Regions from separate parts of the Arthrobacter sp. JZ12 genome, predicted to be linked through region 3. Evidence: riboswitches for the same ligand, from Rfam matches in the RefSeq annotation. Region 3 holds a riboswitch; each other region holds the start of a gene.

Region 1 (2,255 bases), 470 kb from region 3:
GCGGATGAGTCCCCGGCGGGTGCTCTTCACCGGTACGGCCGGCTTCGTGCCCGTCGACCTGACGGAAGACCTGAGCAGTCAGCGCAACCTTCTGCGCTGCCACCCACGACTCCAACCGGTCCGCCGCCAGCAGCAGATCAAGGGCGTCGGGCAGCCCCTGCAACCATGGGTTCGAGGTGGCGAGCATCCGCATCAGCGTCTCCGGCTCAGCTGCCTCAACCCGGGCGCGTTCTTCCTCATCGGTGGTGGAGTCCAGCTCGAACCCGTTGCAGTACCGCGGCGGGCCCGGACAAAACAGGCCCGTACACAGGTACGGCCGCCCACACGAGCACCGCGCACTGGCTTCCCCGCGGGCATCACTCTCGCGCGCACCACTCCCTACCGCAATGCGCGCAGGTTCAAGGGAGGCCGCACCATCGGAGCGGAGATCCTTGGTAGCCGTCGCCTGAGCCATGACTACAGTCCATCACCCGCCTCCGACATTCTTGGCCCGTATGCGTCCCTCGCTTTGAAAAATTGTTGAAACGCGTTGAGCGGGCAGACAATAGCTAGGCGGGAAGCTCCGCACGCAGTGCCTGGGCAGCCGCTTTGGGGTCCGTCGCCTCAGTGATGGCGCGAACGACGACGACGCGGCTCGCGCCTGCCTCAATCACGTCGCCTATATTCTGCTGGTCGATCCCGCCGATGGCGAACCAGGGCTTGAGCGCCCGGCCTTCGGCTTCGTGCGCCTGCTCCAGACGCGCTGCTTCCTGCACCAACTCGAGTCCGACGGCGGCCCTCCCGGGCTTGGTGGGCGTAGCCCACAGGGGCCCGACGCAGAAGTAGTCCACGTTCGGGTTTGCCGCCGCAGCAGCAGCCTCGACCGGGGAGTGTGTCGACAGGCCCAGGATGCCGCCGTCGTGCAGGAAAGGCCGGGCAATACCGGGCGGAAGATCCCGCTGACCAACGTGCAGGACCGGTGCGCCGCTTGCGGCGGCGATATCGGCGCGGTCGTTCACGGCCCAGAGCTTTCCATGCGCCACTGCGGCTGCCCGGAGCACCTCCAGAACCTCGAGTTCTTCCGCCGCTTCCAGGTTCTTGTCCCGCAACTGGATGATGTCCACACCGCCGGCGAATGCTGCGTCGACGAAGTCGGCGAAGTCGTTTTGTTGCGGGCGGGAATCGGTGCACAGGTACAGGCGAGCGGCGGAAGTTTGCATGCCACCTACAATAAGGGGGTACTGCGGGAGCCGTGCCGCGCTGACTTGGTTCAGTGCCAACGGCTGAGAGGGCGTTCGGCGCCGACCGCGTTGTGGAAACAACAAACCTGATCCGGGTCATGCCGGCGTAGGGAAGGACTCCTGTGGAAACAGAGGTGGATGTCGCCGTCGTCGGCGGTGGGATCGTAGGGCTGGGTATTGCGTGGGAAGCTCTCCGCAGGGGCCTGACCGCCGTCGTGATCGATCCGGCGCCCGCGACCGGAGCCACCCACGCCGCCGCCGGCATGATCGCGCCGGCCAGTGAACTGCACTACCGCGAGGAACACCTCCTGCAGTTGACTCTCGACTCGGCAGCCCGTTACCCGGAGTTCCTAGCCTCCCTCGAGTGGACCGGCATCGATCCCGAATACCGCGGGACCGGGACCGTGGTGCTCGCCGTCGATGCGGCTGACCGGCAGTCCCTCGCGGACCTCCGCGAGGTGCAGAAACTGCACGGACTTGATGTCGAACAGCTTCCGGTGCGCGAGGTGCGCCGCTCCGAACCCCTGATCGGGCCGGCACCAACCGGTGCATTTCGTGCCGCCGGTGACCACCAGGTGGATCCACGGAAGCTCGCAGAGTCGCTGCTCGTTGCGGTTCGCGCTCGGGGGCAGGTCATCGGGATGCGCGCCACTGCGCTCCAGCGCAGCGGGACGACGGTGACGGGGGTAATGCTCGACGACGGCAGTGCCGTTCGTGCCCGCTCCACCGTTGTTGCCAACGGGCTTGACGCAGCAACCCTCGAGGGACTGCCCGTCCCGCTTCCACTGCGTCCCGTGTACGGCGACATCCTCCGGCTGCGCGTGCCGACGACCTTGAGGCCGCTGCTCAACGCCACCGTGCGTGGACTGGTCCGCGGTCATGCGGTGTACGTGGTGCCGCGCGAAGACGGGACAGTGGTTATCGGCGCCACAATGAGGGAGGACGGCAGCGGTGCGGTGTCCGCGGGCGGTGTCTATCAGCTGCTCCGGGATGCGCAGCAGTTGATTCCGGCCGTAGCAGAACTTGAGCTGGAGG
Region 2 (2,255 bases), 1.3 Mb from region 3:
GCGAACGCCGCATCCGCGAAGGCGATTGCGCGCTCGGTGGCCGCGGCAAAGGCCGGGTCGGCGTAGGTCGCCATCCACGCTGCGTACGCGTGCTCCTCCGCACCCTCGGACCCCACCCACCGGGAATGAAGCGCGATTCCCACGTGCGCGTACAGCCAGTAGCAGGGCAGCACGGCCGCAACGAGGACGGGGTAGCTCGCATTCCCTGCGGCCGCCAGCAGATGGTCAACATACGCCTTGGTAACCGGGCCCTGACCGGCGTCAAGGGTGCGGCCCGAGAGCCAGGTGCGGTGCAGTTCCGACTCAACCTCCAGGCAGTTCTGCGCGGACGCAGCCCAGAAGAGCTGCTCGGCTTCGCTTGGAGCGAGGGAGCTTGCCCTGGCCAGAACGCGCGAGTAGCCCCGGAGGTACAGAGCGTCCTGCTCAAGGTAGTAGGCAAACTGGTCGGCGGGTAGCGTACCGTTGCCCAGCGCCGTTACGAAGCTCAGGGACTCAACCGCCGTGCGGGTTCGGGTGGTTCGCTCCCAGGCCTGCTCGCTGAACGGCCTGGTATCGCCCGGCTGCTTGCCGGCGGAGGAACCGGCCGAGGAACCGGCGGAGGAACCGGCGGAGGAACCGGCGGAGGAACCGGCGGAGGGTACGAAGGAATGGAAGTGGTGGATCGGTCCGTTGCCGTGACCCACCTCCAGTTCGCCGGCCCGCTCAAGGGCACCCTGCAGCCAGTTCTTGACCGATCGCAGGGACTGTTCCCAGTTGCCGGTCTGTGCATGGACTGTGGCCAGGGCAGCAGACAGGGAGCAGCCGGTTCCGTGAGTGTGCCGGGTCTGCACGCGGGGTCCGCCCACAACCGTAACGACGGCCGTACCCGCGGAGGGATCAACCAGTGCGTCCGGGCAATCGGTTCCGGCCAGATGGCCGCCCTTGACGAGCACCGCTGTGCCGGTGGACAAAGCAAGCCGTTCGCCCTGCTTCAGGGCAGCCTCCCAGTTCGCAGCGACGGGTTCGTTGACCAGCACAGCGAGTTCGGGAAGGTTCGGCGTCACCAGATCGGCCAGCGGAACCAGCCCGCGCAGGGCTTCCTCGGCGTCGGCTGCCAGAAGGCGGTCTCCGCTGGTGGCCACCATGACCGGATCAAGCACGACGACGGCACCCGCCACGAGCGGGAGCCACTCCTTCACCGTGTGGATGGTCTGCGCATCCCCCAGCATGCCGATCTTCACCGCATCGATTACCACGTCGTCGCTGACGGCGCGAAGCTGCTCCTCAAGGAATGCGGGCGGCGGGGTATGCACGCTTCGCACACCAAGGGTGTTCTGGGCAACGAGCGAGGTAACAACCGCCATGCCGTACCCGCCCTGGGCACCGATGCTCTTCAGGTCCGCCTGAATCCCTGCTCCGCCCGTCGGATCAGTCCCCGCAATACTCAGCACGCGCGGAATGGTGGTCACCCGCACGGGCTGTGCAGGGTTTTCCCGGTTCCCGTGGTTCTCAGGGCTTTCAATGTCTTCTGGGTGCTGCACGAGCGTGCGAATACTCATTCGCGACATCCCTCCGCTAGGCCAAAGGCCGCCGGGCGGCGGCCATCTCTAGATCAGGTTCAACGCGTCTCATCTCAGCCGGAAAGGACCGGCACCGCGTGTCACTTCGCCCCACCCTACCCCGCCCCGATGGTGGCGACCGACATTTCCGCCCACATATGACAGCGGCCGCTCCCATACCGGGAGCGGCCGCTGGCGTAGCTGGGTAGAGCTGGTACTAGAGCTCCGAAGCAGGAACCCCTACCCCGAGGATCGTAGGTTCCTCGGTAGTCTGCGGCTTCGGCGCGGGCGTGTGCGCGCGGGCTACATGCTGTGTTCCCGCCGCATGCTGAACCTCCGCCTCGGCAGCCCGCTCGATAGTCGATGTGGCGGCCGAGCCCTGCGCGCTGCTGGCAGCCCGGTGGCGCCGCTTCCGCCGGCTCGACGACGGAGCTTCAGGCTCCCCCTGCACCGGCTGCTGGGTGGGGCGTGCCTGTTCCTTCTCAACCTCGGCGGCCGGCTCTACCGGCTCCCCGGGCTCCACCGACGCAGTTGCGGATGCGTCATCCTGTGCTGCCGAAGGGAAGCGGTTGAAGGCTTCCGTGAGGCTCTCCAGCGTCAGGCGGGGCTCCTCGCGAACGGGAGCAGGAACACTCTCACCGCGCGGAAGGCTCACCTTCTCCCCATTTATCGTCAGGACAGCCGCAGAGGACGCTGCCGGCTCAACCGGATGATCTT
Region 3 (2,255 bases):
TCCACGCTCTACCTCCACTGCCTGAATGTGGCAACGGATGACGACGCCACGAATATTCGGCGCGGGGTCCTCCGCACCGAGGAGTGGCTCATCCGGATCATGGGCACCCGCGAGGACCTCGCACTCCTCAAGGCGGAGCGGGAAGGCATCCCCGCGGGCGCCCAGGGCAGCGGAGTCGAAAGCAGCAACGGAAGGGAGGCGGAATGAGCGTACTAACAGGAGTCACGGCGGGCATCATCGCGGTGATCCTCGGGATCGCTGCCCTCTGCACCATCTACCGCGTGGCGAAGGGGCCGTCGATCCTTGACCGCGTTCTCGCAGTGGACGTGCTGCTGGCCATCGTGGGCGGCTCCCTCGCCGTCGACATGGTGGTGAATCGGCACACCAACCACCTGGCCATACTGGTGGCCATCTCGGTGATCGGGTTCATTGCTTCGGTGACAGTTGCCCGCTTCGTCACGGACGCCAAGAAGTGAGGTCGCCATGGAAGCTCTGTTGAACGGACTGACAGCCGCCCTGCTGCTGGGCGGTGCGCTGATGTCCCTCGCGGCCGCCGTCGGGCTTTTGCGCTTTCCGGACCTGCTGAGCCGGATGCACGCGGCAACCAAGCCGCAGGTGCTGGGGCTGCTGCTTTTCCTGCTGGCGATCGCCGTGGAGCTACGTAGCTGGGCGCTGGTGCCGGTTCTCATTGTCTGCTGGATCTTTCAGCTCCTCACGGCACCGGTCTCGGCCCACATGGTTGGCCGGGCAGGCTACCGGACCAAGCACCTGCGCAAGGACCTGCTCAGCAGGGACGACCTGAACGAGGTCGTGGAACACGCGGCCACCCGCCATCGTGAGAAGGGTGACCGCGCATCCGATAGCTGAGCCTAGGTGAGGTGGCGGGTGTTCTCGTAGCGCTGGATGGCCCGCTGCGTGGTGCGGTTGGTGAGAACGCGGATGGTGGTGCTCACGCTTCCGGAGATGATCGCGAAGGCCAGTGCAGAACGGAGGCTGTTCTCCAGACCCTCCTTGTCCTTCGGGGGCTCGTTGCCGGTCACGCGCTTCCAGAGGAAGTCCACCAGCTGCGTGCTCACGAGGCCCGCACCGATGCCCAGTCCCACACCCATCAGCTTGAAAATCAGATTCATGGCGCCTCCTTCAGTCGGCTTAGCTTTGCTTCCAGCCTAGCGTTACCGAGCGCGTAAGGAACGACCTCGAGGTCCCGGTTACCCCCTTTCCGGGTGTAAAGTGGACTTCGCTCAAAACAACGACAGGGGAGCGCATCCACATTGGTGGAGGGCGCTGAGAGTGCGGACCACCGCAGACCCTCGAACCTGATCCGGCTAGTACCGGCGAAGGGAGTCGAGTTCTCAGGGCGGCCGGCGGCGTGCCGGTATGCCCTCCCCTCCTGTATCCAGGAGGATCCCACCCATGACTGCAACTCAGTCTTCGCAGCCCACAAGCCGGCGCCGGTACGAATGGCGCGTCGTCGATATCGTCGTCGCATCCGTCATCTCCGTCGCCGTGGGCGTCATCTTCTTCGCGTGGTCGGCTGGTTACAGCGGCATCGCCGCGGTGACCGCTGCCTACCCGCCGCTGGCCGGGCTCTACACCGGCGGTTGGCTCATCGCCGGCGTGCTGGGCGGACTCATCATCCGCAAGCCCGGCGCGGCCATCTACTGCGAGGTTGTCGCGGCAGCCGTATCCGCACTGATCGGCACCCAGTTCGGCGTCGCTGTCCTCCTCTCCGGCCTCATCCAGGGGATCGGTGCTGAACTGGTATTCGCCCTGTTCCTCTACCGTCGCTGGAACCTGGGCGTTGCGCTCCTCGCGGGACTGAGCGCCGGACTTGCCCTCGCGATCAGCGAAAACATCATGTACAACGCCGCCTGGGCGCTCGACTACAAGCTGGTGTACGGGGTTTTCGCCGCAATTTCCGGCGTCGTGCTGGCAGGCCTGCTGTCCTGGCTTGCCACCCGCGGGCTGGCGAAGACGGGCGCGTTGTCATCGTTTGCTTCGGGCCGCACCGCCGACGTCTGACATGGGAGTGTCAGTCACCGCCCGGGGCTGGGGCTGGCGGCACTCCGGGCGCTCGCGCTGGGCGGTCCGCGACGTCGACCTGTCCATTGGTGAGGGCGAGCGCGTACTGCTGCTGGGTGCCTCCGGTGCCGGCAAGTCCACACTGCTGCATGGCCTGGCGGGCGTCTTGGGCGAGCAGGAAGAGGGTGAGCAGGCCGGCGAACTGGCTGTCGACGGCGCGCGGCCGGCAGCCG

Evidence for each region. A riboswitch is a leader RNA that binds a small molecule or an ion and turns the genes downstream of it on or off. The one in region 3 is predicted to bind thiamine pyrophosphate.
Region 1: linked by a shared signal. The riboswitch ahead of thiO (glycine oxidase ThiO) and the one ahead of GC088_RS13005 (ECF transporter S component) in region 3 are both predicted to bind thiamine pyrophosphate.
Region 2: linked by a shared signal. The riboswitch ahead of GC088_RS06765 (bifunctional hydroxymethylpyrimidine kinase/phosphomethylpyrimidine kinase) and the one ahead of GC088_RS13005 (ECF transporter S component) in region 3 are both predicted to bind thiamine pyrophosphate.

What each region holds. Positions count from the first base shown of each region.
Region 1 covers NZ_CP045246.1:2,327,345-2,329,599, reverse strand. The annotation lists gene GC088_RS10670 (HNH endonuclease signature motif containing protein) at 1-454, opposite strand, end outside; gene thiE (thiamine phosphate synthase) at 549-1,199, opposite strand; TPP riboswitch at 1,213-1,350, shown strand; gene thiO (glycine oxidase ThiO) at 1,343-2,255, shown strand, end outside.
Region 2 covers NZ_CP045246.1:1,468,837-1,471,091, reverse strand. The annotation lists gene GC088_RS06765 (bifunctional hydroxymethylpyrimidine kinase/phosphomethylpyrimidine kinase) at 1-1,538, opposite strand, end outside; TPP riboswitch at 1,530-1,647, opposite strand; gene GC088_RS06760 (Rne/Rng family ribonuclease) at 1,756-2,255, opposite strand, start outside.
Region 3 covers NZ_CP045246.1:2,796,752-2,799,006, reverse strand. The annotation lists gene GC088_RS13025 (Na+/H+ antiporter subunit E) at 1-207, shown strand, start outside; gene GC088_RS13020 (MrpF/PhaF family protein) at 204-476, shown strand; gene mnhG (monovalent cation/H(+) antiporter subunit G) at 484-867, shown strand; gene GC088_RS13010 (DUF4235 domain-containing protein) at 870-1,130, opposite strand; TPP riboswitch at 1,245-1,360, shown strand; gene GC088_RS13005 (ECF transporter S component) at 1,414-2,022, shown strand; gene GC088_RS13000 (ABC transporter ATP-binding protein) at 2,024-2,255, shown strand, end outside.